One region of the Streptomyces sp. NPDC023157 genome, then DNA from elsewhere that is predicted to be linked to it. Evidence: riboswitches for the same ligand, from Rfam matches in the RefSeq annotation. Region 1 holds a riboswitch; each other region holds the start of a gene.
The links. A riboswitch is a leader RNA that binds a small molecule or an ion and turns the genes downstream of it on or off. The one in region 1 is predicted to bind cyclic di-AMP.
Positions count from the first base shown of each region.

Region 2: another riboswitch for cyclic di-AMP. It lies ahead of ACZ3ZE_RS26170 (M23 family metallopeptidase); the one in region 1 lies ahead of ACZ3ZE_RS21905 (M23 family metallopeptidase).
Region 3: another riboswitch for cyclic di-AMP. It lies ahead of ACZ3ZE_RS09450 (M23 family metallopeptidase); the one in region 1 lies ahead of ACZ3ZE_RS21905 (M23 family metallopeptidase).

Region 1 is NZ_JBVHIL010000005.1:685,037-688,300, forward strand. Features, by position in the region: gene ACZ3ZE_RS21900 (PP2C family protein-serine/threonine phosphatase) at 1-1,205, shown strand, start outside; cyclic di-AMP (ydaO/yuaA leader) riboswitch at 1,407-1,552, shown strand; gene ACZ3ZE_RS21905 (M23 family metallopeptidase) at 1,565-2,644, shown strand; gene ACZ3ZE_RS21910 (aldo/keto reductase) at 2,709-3,264, shown strand, end outside.
Region 2 is NZ_JBVHIL010000007.1:365,104-368,367, forward strand. Features, by position in the region: gene ACZ3ZE_RS26165 (GntR family transcriptional regulator) at 1-430, opposite strand, end outside; gene ACZ3ZE_RS26170 (M23 family metallopeptidase) at 602-1,372, opposite strand; cyclic di-AMP (ydaO/yuaA leader) riboswitch at 1,385-1,551, opposite strand; gene ACZ3ZE_RS26175 (M16 family metallopeptidase) at 1,754-3,121, opposite strand; gene ACZ3ZE_RS26180 (M16 family metallopeptidase) at 3,148-3,264, opposite strand, start outside.
Region 3 is NZ_JBVHIL010000002.1:859,255-862,518, reverse strand. Features, by position in the region: gene ACZ3ZE_RS09455 (tyrosine-protein phosphatase) at 1-626, opposite strand, end outside; cyclic di-AMP (ydaO/yuaA leader) riboswitch at 1,000-1,155, shown strand; gene ACZ3ZE_RS09450 (M23 family metallopeptidase) at 1,158-2,132, shown strand; gene ACZ3ZE_RS09445 (SGNH/GDSL hydrolase family protein) at 2,321-3,115, shown strand; gene ACZ3ZE_RS09440 (STM4011 family radical SAM protein) at 3,112-3,264, opposite strand, start outside.

The DNA.
Region 1 (3,264 bases):
GCTTCATCCGTGCCCTTCCCCCGCTGATCATCGTGGGCGGTGTCTGCTTCGACCTGGCGACACCGCCGGAGTACACCGCGGCGCCGCTGTTCTCGGCGGCGCCGCTGATCGCCGCCCCCTTCTTCTCCACGCTGACGACGTTCCTCACGGGCGTCGCCGCCGTCCTCGCCAGCATCGGCCTGCACCTCTACAACGGCACGGTCAGCCATATCTCCTCGCTCACCGAGACGCTGACCGTCCTCACCGTCGCGGCGCTCGCCATGCTGATCAATCGGGTGGTGCGGCGCAGCGGCGAGCGGCTCGCGTCGGCGCGGGTGATCGCGGCGACGGCGCAGAAGGCGGTGCTCCCGACGCCCGCCGCGCGGATCGGCGGGCTGCAGGTCGCGGCCCGGTACGAGGCGGCGCAGGCCGACGCGTTCATCGGCGGCGATCTGTTCGCCGTCCAGGACACCCCCTACGGGGTACGGCTGGTCGTCGGCGACGTGCGGGGCAAGGGGCTCGACGCGGTGGAGGCCGTCGCCGTGGTCATCGGCGCCTTCCGGGAGGCCGCCGAGCTGGAGCCGACGCTGGAGGGCGTGGCGCAGCGGCTGGAGCGGGCGCTGGACCGCGAGGGCACGCGGCGGGACGGGCTCGACGCCTTCGAGGGGTTCACGACGGCGGTCCTCGCGGAGATCCCGCGCGGGGACGGCGGCGGTGTCGTGCGGGTCGTGAACCGGGGGCACCCGGAGCCGCTGCTGCTGTACGGGGACGGCGGGCTCGACCGGCTGCGGCCGACAGAGGCCGCGCTGCCGCTGGGGATGGGGGAGCTGGCGGTGTGGCCCGACCGGGCCGACGAGACGCCGTACCCGGCGGGCGCGACGCTGCTGCTCTACACGGACGGCCTCTCGGAGGCGCGGGACGCGCGGGGCGTCTTCTACGATCCGGCGGAGCGGCTCGCGGGGCGGCTCTTCCCCGGCCCGGAGGAGCTGCTGGACGCGCTGGTGGCGGATGTGCGGCGGCACACCGGCGGGGGCTCGAACGACGACATGGCGCTGCTCGCGGTGAGCCGCCCGGCGGCGGGGCAGCCGGAGCGGCGCCGGACGATGCCGGTGGTGCCGCCGGGGCAGAGCGCGGAGGTGGGTCCTGCGGCGTCTCCTGCGGTGCCTCCGACGGCGGCCCCCAGGGTGCCTCCGGAGGCGCTTCGGGAGGATGGTGACGGGACGTAGTCGAGGGGTGTCGCTCCGATAACAATTGATGCAACGTCAGATTCCCGGTGTGACGCGGATCCTGTCTGACCGGGGGTCAACTCGGGCCATTCCCTCTCAATTCAGCTAATGATCAAGGGGGACGGCTTGGAATCGGGAGGCCGTGTCTATTAACGTTCGATAACGCAGCGCGGTCGTCACAGCCGTCGCAAGAGACGGCACCGTGCGCGCGCGCCGAATCCCGCAAGGGAACCGGGGAACCACCACTTGGGGTGAATCGGGCCACGTCGCACCCGTGCGGCACACCCGTAGGAGACCTTCCTGCTCCGAACCCGTCAGCTAACCCGGTAGGCGAGAAGGAAGGAAAGGAGAGCGCCTCCGTGGCGTCCAACACCCCTGCTCCCGAAGCCCCCTTCGACTCTTTCGGCGCCCATGGCGCCGCGGGCGCGGGCGGGGAGGAATGGAACCCCACCGAGGACTCGCTGCGGGCCCAGAACCGCTCCGGCGGCCGGCACCGGGTCGTCAAGCAGCGCTCCAACTTCGCCCGCTCCTCCACCGTCCTCGGTGTCGGCGTCATCGCCGCCGTCGGCGCGGGCGGCCTGGCCACCGCGCAGGACAAGCCCCCGGTCGCCATAGCCCTGCCGGACCTCGACCTGCCCGACGCCTCCGAACTCCCCGGCATCGGCGACCTGATCGGCGGCAAGGACAAGAGCGCCGGCGACAGCGCCCAGGTCACGAACAACGCGCAGCCGCTCACCGCCCTCACCTACCTCGCGCCCGAGGACAGCACCTCCGCCGACGCGCCCGCGGGGACCAAGCAGCAGGCCGCCGACGCCGGCGAGGCCCTGCGCGCCCGCATCCTCCAGCAGGCCGAGCAGCAGCAGGCCGCCGCCGACACCGCAGAGAAGGAGGCGGCGCAGAAGGCCGCCGCCGAGAAGGCGGCGACGGAGGCCGCGGCCAAGGCCGACGCGGCGGAGAAGGCGGCGGCCGAGGCGAAGAAGAAGGCCGACGCGGAGGCCGCGGCGAAGGCCGAGGCCGAGCGCCTGGCCAAGCTGGCCGCCAGCTACTCGCTGCCCACCTCCTCGTACACGCTGACCTCCACCTACGGCGAGGCCGGCTCGATGTGGTCCTCCGGCTACCACACCGGCCTGGACTTCGCCGCGCCCACCGGCACCCCGGTCAAGGCCGTCCACAGCGGCACCGTGAAGTCGGCCGGCTGGTCCGGCGCGTACGGCTACCGCATCGTCCTGGAGCTCGAGGACGGCACCGAGATCTGGTACTGCCACCTGTCCTCGATGACGGTCGGCGCGGGCCAGTCCGTCGGCACCGCCGACACCATCGGCCGGGTCGGCGCCACCGGCAACGTCACCGGGCCCCACCTCCACCTGGAGGTCCACACCCCGTCCGGCGGCGGCATCGACCCGGCGGGCTGGCTGCGCTCGAAGGGCCTCAGCCTCTGACGTCCGGACGGACGTCCCCCGCGGAAGCGGAATAGGCCCGGTCGCGCGGAGGGTTGATCACTCCATGACTTCTCTCCGCAAGCTGGGCTCCTCCGACCTGCACGTCTTCCCGCTCGCCCTCGGCGGCAACGTCTTCGGCTGGAGCGCCGACGAGGCGCAGTCCTTCGCCGTCCTCGACGCGTACACCGCCGCGGGCGGCAACTTCGTCGACACCGCCGACGTCTACTCCGCGTGGGCCGAGGGCCACGAGGGCGGCGAGTCCGAGACCGTCATCGGCCGCTGGCTCGCCTCCCGCGGCAAGCGCGCCGACGTCCTCGTGGCGACCAAGGCCGGCGCCCACCCCCGCTACAAGGGGCTGAGCGCGACCACCATCAAGGGCGCCGCCGAGGAGTCGCTGCGCCGCCTCGGCACCGACTACGTCGACCTCTACTACACGCACTTCGACGACGAGTCCGTGCCCGTCGAGGAGATCGTCACCGCGCTCGACCAGCTGGTGAAGGACGGCAAGGTCCGGGCCGTCGCCGCCTCCAACATCTCCCCGGAGCGGCTGCGCGCCTCCCTCGACTTCGCCGAGGCCGAGGGGCTCACCCGCTACGTCGCCCTCCAGCCGCACTACAACC
Region 2 (3,264 bases), on a different contig from region 1:
TGAGCGGCGGGCTGCCGGACGCCTGGGCCAGCGTCTCGTGGAACCACGCGCCGAGCGAGCGCAGATCGTCGCCCTGGCCGCGCCTGGCCCGCTCCTGCCCCAGCCTGACCAGCCCGCGCAGCACCTTGAGGTGCGCCTCGGTGCGGCGCTGGGCGGCGCGGGCGGCCCCCAGCGGCTCCAGCAGGGTCCGGACGTCGAGCAGGTCGGCCGCCTCCTGCTCGGTGGGCTCGGCGACATGGGCGCCGGCGTGCCGGCGGGTGACCACGAAGCCCTCGGACTCCAGGGTGCGCAGCGCCTCGCGGACCGGGACGCGGGAGACCCCGTAGCGGCGCGCGAGCTGCTCCTCCGTCAGCCGGGCGCCCCACGCGAAGACGCCGGAGACGATGTCGTCCCGGATCGCCGTGCATACCGAGTGCGCGGGAACACGCATGTCCGACCTCCGTAGGTGATCCGCGCGAAACCCCGTCGAGTGGCGCCCGCCCTGCGAACTCTCGCGAACTCTATTGCAGGACGCCGGAATTTCCGATGCCACCCGGTAATTGGGGCACGAAAAAGAAGCCCCGGCTCGTTCGAGCCGGGGCTTCTTCACAGAATTCACACCTCAGACCTGGACCCCGCGGGCGCGGAGGTAGGTGATCGGGTTGATGTCCGATCCGTACTCGGCGCTGGTGCGGGCCTCGAAGTGGAGGTGCGGGCCGGTCGAGTTGCCGGAGGAGCCGGAGATGCCGATCTGCTCGCCGGGGGTGACCGTCTGGCCGACGGAGACGCCGATCGAGGAGAGGTGGCCGTACTGGGTGTACGTGCCGTCGTTCATCCGGATGACGATGTTGTTGCCGTACGCGCCGCCCCAGCCGGCCTCGACGACGGTGCCCGAGCCCACGGAGACGACCTGGGAGCCGTAGGCGGCGTGGAAGTCGATGCCGGAGTGGTGGCCGGAGGACCAGAGCGAGCCGCCGGTCTTGTAGCCGGTGCTCACGTACGAGCCGGCGACGGGGAGCTGGAAGGAGCTCAGGCGCTTGCGCTCGGCCTCGCGGGCGGCGCGCTCCTTGGCGGCGCGCAGCTCCTTGGCGCGGGCCTCGGCCTTGCGCTTCGCCTCGGCGGCGGCCTTGACGCGGGCGGCGGTCTCGACCGCCTCCTTCTCCTGCGCGGCGGCCTGGGCGTCGACCCGGTCGGCGAGGGAGTCGGCGGTGATCACCTGGGTGAGGCCGGTGTCTTCCGGGGAGACGGGCTCCGTGTCGGCGGCGAACGCCGGGGAGGCCAGGGTTCCGATGACGCCGGTCGTCGCAAGGGTCGCCACACCGGCGATGCCCACTCCGCGGCGCGCCAGACGGCTCGGACCACGATGCTTCCCGGTGGCACGGGTGAACGCCATGTAGTGGCTGATCCTTTCCTTCCCTCTCGCCTACCGGGTTAGCTGACGGGTTCGGAGCAGGAAGGTCTCCTACGGGCCCCTCCGCTCGCTGAGCGAAGGCGTCCGATTCACCCCAGGGACTGCGATGGGTCCCCGGCTCCCCAGGCTCGCGCCTTACGGGGACTCGGCGATGACTGCCCGTTGCCGCGGATGCGGCGTCGTACTGCGGACGAACAGTCGGGTCGAAGCTAGGCCGATCTTCTGTCAATCGCCAAACAGACACGCTCTTTTGTAAGACATGCCACAGGGCAGAAGATCACACTTCTCAGCAATACGGACAAAAGGGAGGACCCCGACGAACCAGGTCGTCGGGGTCCCCGAACCGGTGTGACAGCGGCTCAGTCAGCCGGTCACGACCGTCACTTCACCGATGCCGAGGGCACGCACCGGCTCCTCGATCTGCGCCGCGTCACCGACGAGCACGGTGACGAGCCGGTCCACCGGGAAGGCGTTGACCACGGCCGCGGTCGCCTCCACCGTGCCGGTCTCGGCGAGGCGCGCGTACAACTGCGCCTGGTAGTCGTCCGGGAGGTGCTGCTCGACCTGGTCGGCGAGCGTGCCCGCGACGGAGGCGGCCGTCTCGTACTTGAGCGGCGCGACGCCCACCAGGTTCTGCACGGCCACATCGCGCTCGGCGTCCGTCAGACCGTCGGCGGCGAGGGTGCGCAGCACCTTCCACAGGTCGTCAAGTGCCGGGCCCGTGTTGGGGGTGTCGATCGAGCCGCTGATGGCGAGCAGCGACGCCCCGTTGCCCTCGCCGTCGGAGCGCAGCACCTGGCCGAAGGCGCGCACGCCGTACGTGTAGCCCTTCTCCTCGCGCAGGACGCGGTCCAGACGGGACGTGAGGGTGCCGCCGAGGCAGTACGTGCCGAGCACCTGGGCCGGCCACACACGGTCGTGGCGGTCGGCGCCGACGCGGCCGATGAGCAGCTGCGTCTGGACGGCGCCGGGGCGGTCCACGATGACGACCCGGCCGGTGTCGTCGGCCGAGACGGACGGCATGCGCCGCCGGTCGGCCGCGGTGCCCGTCCAGGCGCCCAGCGTCTCGGCTAGCACCTTGTCGAGGTCGACGTCAGTGAGGTCGCCGACGACCACGGCGGTGGCCGTGGAGGGGCGCACGTACGCGTCGTAGAAGGCGCGGACGGCGGCGGCGTCGATCGCGGCGACGGTCTCCTCGGTGCCCTGACGCGGCCGGGAGGCGCGCGCGGAGGCCGGGAACAGCTCCTTGGAGAGCTGCTTGGCCGCTCGGCGGGCCGGGTTGGCCGACTCGTGCGGGATCTCGTCCAGCCGGTTGCGCACCAGCCGCTCGACCTCGGACGCGTCGAACGCGGGGGCGATCAGCGCCTCGGAGAGCAGGCCGAGCGCCTTGGGCAGCCGGGAGACCGGGACCTCCAGGGAGACCCGTACGCCCGGGTGGTCGGCGGCCGCGTCGAGGGTGGCGCCGCAGCGCTCCAGCTCGGCGGCGAACTCCTCGGCGGTGTGCTGGTCGGTGCCTTCGGACAGGGCGCGGGCCATGATCGTGGCCACGCCGTCCAGGCCCTCGGGCTCAGCGTCCAGCGGGGCGTCGAGGGAGATCTCGACGGCCACGACCTGCTGGCCGGGGCGGTGGCAGCGCAGCACGGTCAGCCCGTTGTCCAGGGCGCCGCGCTCCGGGGCGGGGAAGGCCCAGGGCGTGGCCTCGCCCGGCTGGGGCTGCGGGTGGAAGGTCATGCTCGTCAAAGACGCGGCAGCGTCGGTCACTGGTCCGCTCCCTCTTCCTCGTCGCTGTCGGCGTCGTCGCCGTCGGCGCCCACCGGTTCGTAGACCAGCACGGCGCGGTTGTCCGGGCGCAGGGTGGCCTTGGCGACCTCCTG
Region 3 (3,264 bases), on a different contig from region 1:
TCGGGCGACATGGCGTCCTCGGCGGTGGAGCTGCGCTGCACCTTGTAGCGGCGGTGCGGCTCGTTCGACTTCACGTAGTCCGCCTCGATCGCCTCGCGCTCGACGCCGAGGGCGAGCAGCGTGATCGCGATGGACAGACCGGCGCGGTCCTTGCCGGCGGCACAGTGCATCAGGGCCGGGACGCTCTCCTCGGCCATCGCGTGCAGGACGCGGCTGTGCTCGGCCGTCCGCTCCACGATCATCTTCCGGTACGAGTCGGACATCCGGGCCGCGGCCTTGCCGTCGCCCAGGATCCCGCGCAGCTGCGTCAGGTCGCCCGAACGCACCAGCTTCCAGAACTCCTTGCCGTCGGCCGGGTCGTTGAGCGGTATGTTCACGTTCCGCACGCCGGGCAGCTCCACGTCCGCCCCCTCCATGCGCCGGTCGGCCTCGTTGCGGAAGTCGAAGACGGTGTGCAGGGCGAGGGTGGCGAGAAACGTCGCGTCCTCCGGCGTGGCGTGCGCCAGGTGACCGCTGCGGAAGAGGCGTCCGGCGCGCACGCTCCGTCCGTCCACCGTCGGCAGTCCGCCGAGGTCGCGGAAGTTGCGTACGCCGGTCAGCTCGGGCTCGGTCGTCGTCTGCGTCACGGATGCTCCTGGTCTCGAGATCGGTTCCTGAGGCAATCATCCAGGTGAGAGGCCCCGACCGCACCCCCTCGGGCTGGAATGAGCATTCTGTCCGAATTGAACCCTTAGGGGTAACGCGCCCTGATACCGGGGGAGATGGGATTCGGTGCGTGAGCAGCGTCATAGACGTGACGGACCGTGCCTGATCGTCTTTTCCAAATTCCCTTCCGGAAAGGGAAATCGAGGGACCGTCATCCACGGAGGGTGACCGCAATTCCGGCCGGAAATCGCACCTGAGTCACTGTCGGGAAATCGGTGGCTTGTTCACGCCCACCCGCCTCGTCTAGCGTCGCGCTCAATCCGGACGGACCGCCTAATCCTGCCGCCGCCCGGAATCCGCACACCACCCGTACAAGGCAGGAGCGGGGGACCCAGGTAGTACGCCGATCCCTCGAAGAAGGACGGCTCGGGGTGAAGTCGCGCGCAACGCGACCGGACATCTCCAGTCCGAACCCGACAGCTCACCTCGCAGGCGACGGAGAGGAAATCGCCATGCCCGCGAAGGGTAAGCACCGCCGTCCCAAGGTCAACCCGATCACCCGCGGGTTCGTCGCCGCCGGTACCGGTGGCGCCGTCGTCGTCCTGCCGCTCATCGGCGCGACCGGCGCGCACGCCGCCGAGCAGGCCGCCCCGACCGCGAAGGCCCCGCAGGCCGTCGCCGCCGCGGCCCCCGCCCAGGCCCCGGCCGCCGCGCCCGCCGCCGCCCCGAGGGCGTACACCGTCGTCCGCGGCGACTACCTGTCCAAGATCGCCGGCGAGCACCACCTGGCCGGCGGCTGGCAGAAGCTCTACCGCGACAACCGCCAGGTCGTCGGCGAGGACCCCTCGCTGATCCTCCCCGGCATGAAGCTCACCCTCGGCGCCAAGAGCACCGCCAAGGCCCACGCGCCGAAGGCGACCGCCCCCGAGCGCGGCGCGCAGAGCACCGGCGACGACACGCGCGCCTCCCGCGGCAGCGAGCGCTCCTCGGCCGCCGCCACCTCGACGGCTTCCTCCTCGTCCGCCTCGTCGGCCTCGTCCTCCTCTTCGTCGTCCTCCTCGGCCGGCCAGACCTCCTCCTCCGGCTGGGTCACCCCCATCGCCGGCGGCGCCGTCTCCACCCCGTACCGGGCCTCCGGCTCGATGTGGTCCTCCGGCTACCACACCGGTGTCGACTTCATCGCCTCCACCGGCACCACCGTCCGCGCGGTCGGACCCGGCACCGTCTACTCGGCCGGCTGGGGCGGCGCGTACGGCAACCAGGTCGTCATCCAGCACGCCGACGGCACCTTCTCGCAGTACGGGCACCTCTCCTCGCTCTCCGTCTCCGCCGGCCAGACGGTCAGCGGCGGCCAGCAGATCGGCCTGTCCGGCGCGACCGGCAACGTCACCGGACCGCACCTGCACTTCGAGATGCGCACCGGGCCGGAGTACGGCTCCGACATCGACCCGCTGGCCGTCCTGCGCCAGCACGGCGTCAGCATCTGACGCGTCTGAGACATCTGGGGCATCTGTCCCATAGAACTCACCGGTTCACCCCGGAGGCCCGGCACCCCTGTGCCGGGCCTCCGGCGTATTCCGGCTTGGTGGAATCTTTATCGGTGGCATATGTCACCTGTCGTCAACCCCTCCTTACGGTCGCGTAGGTCACATCCATAAGGGAAAGATGTGCTCCCGTGGCAGACGATTCGAGAACAAGAGACAAGAACGCATTCGGGTCGTACGCGGCGATCGGTGACAGCTTCACGGAGGGCGTCGGCGACCCCGGCCCCGACGGGACGTACGTCGGATGGGCGGACCGGTTCGCGGTCCTGCTCGCCGACCAGCTGCCGGAGAACGACGCCTTCCGCTACGCCAACCTGGCGGTGCGGGGGCGCCTTCTCGACCAGATCGTCGCGGAACAGGTCCCCCGGGCGAAGGAACTCGCCCCCGACCTGGTGACCTTCTGCGCCGGCGGCAACGACATCATCCGCCCCGGGACCGACCCCGACGACGTGGCCGAGCGCTTCGAGCGCGCGGTCGCCGACCTGACCTCCGCCGTGGGCACCGTCATGGTGACGACCGGCTTCGACACGCGCGACGTGCCCGTCCTGAAGCACCTGCGCGGGAAGATCGCCACCTACACCGCCCACGTCCGGGCCATCGCCGACCGCTACGACTGCCCGGTGCTCGACCTGTGGTCGCTGAAGTCGGTCCAGGACCGGCGCGCCTGGGACGACGACCGGCTCCACCTGTCGGCCGAGGGGCACACCCGGGTCGCGCTGCGCGCCGCCCAGGTCCTCGGCCTTCCGGTGCCGGCCGACCCGGACCAGGCCTGGCCGCCGCAGCCCCCGCGCGGCACCCTGGAGGTCCGCAAGGACGACATCCACTGGGCGAAGGAGTACCTGGTCCCGTGGATCGGGCGCCGGCTGCGCGGCGAGAGCTCCGGGGACCACGTCGAGGCCAAGCGCCCCGACCTCATGCCTCTCTAGGAGACGTCCGAGGGGGACACGGGGAGGCCGGCCGGTATCCGCTCCAGGACGCCGCCGGCGAACACGTCGTACAGCGGCAGCGTCTCCAGGTGGACGTAGCCGATGTGACAGTCGCAGACGGCGAGCGGACAGGGCCGCGGGCGCAGCGC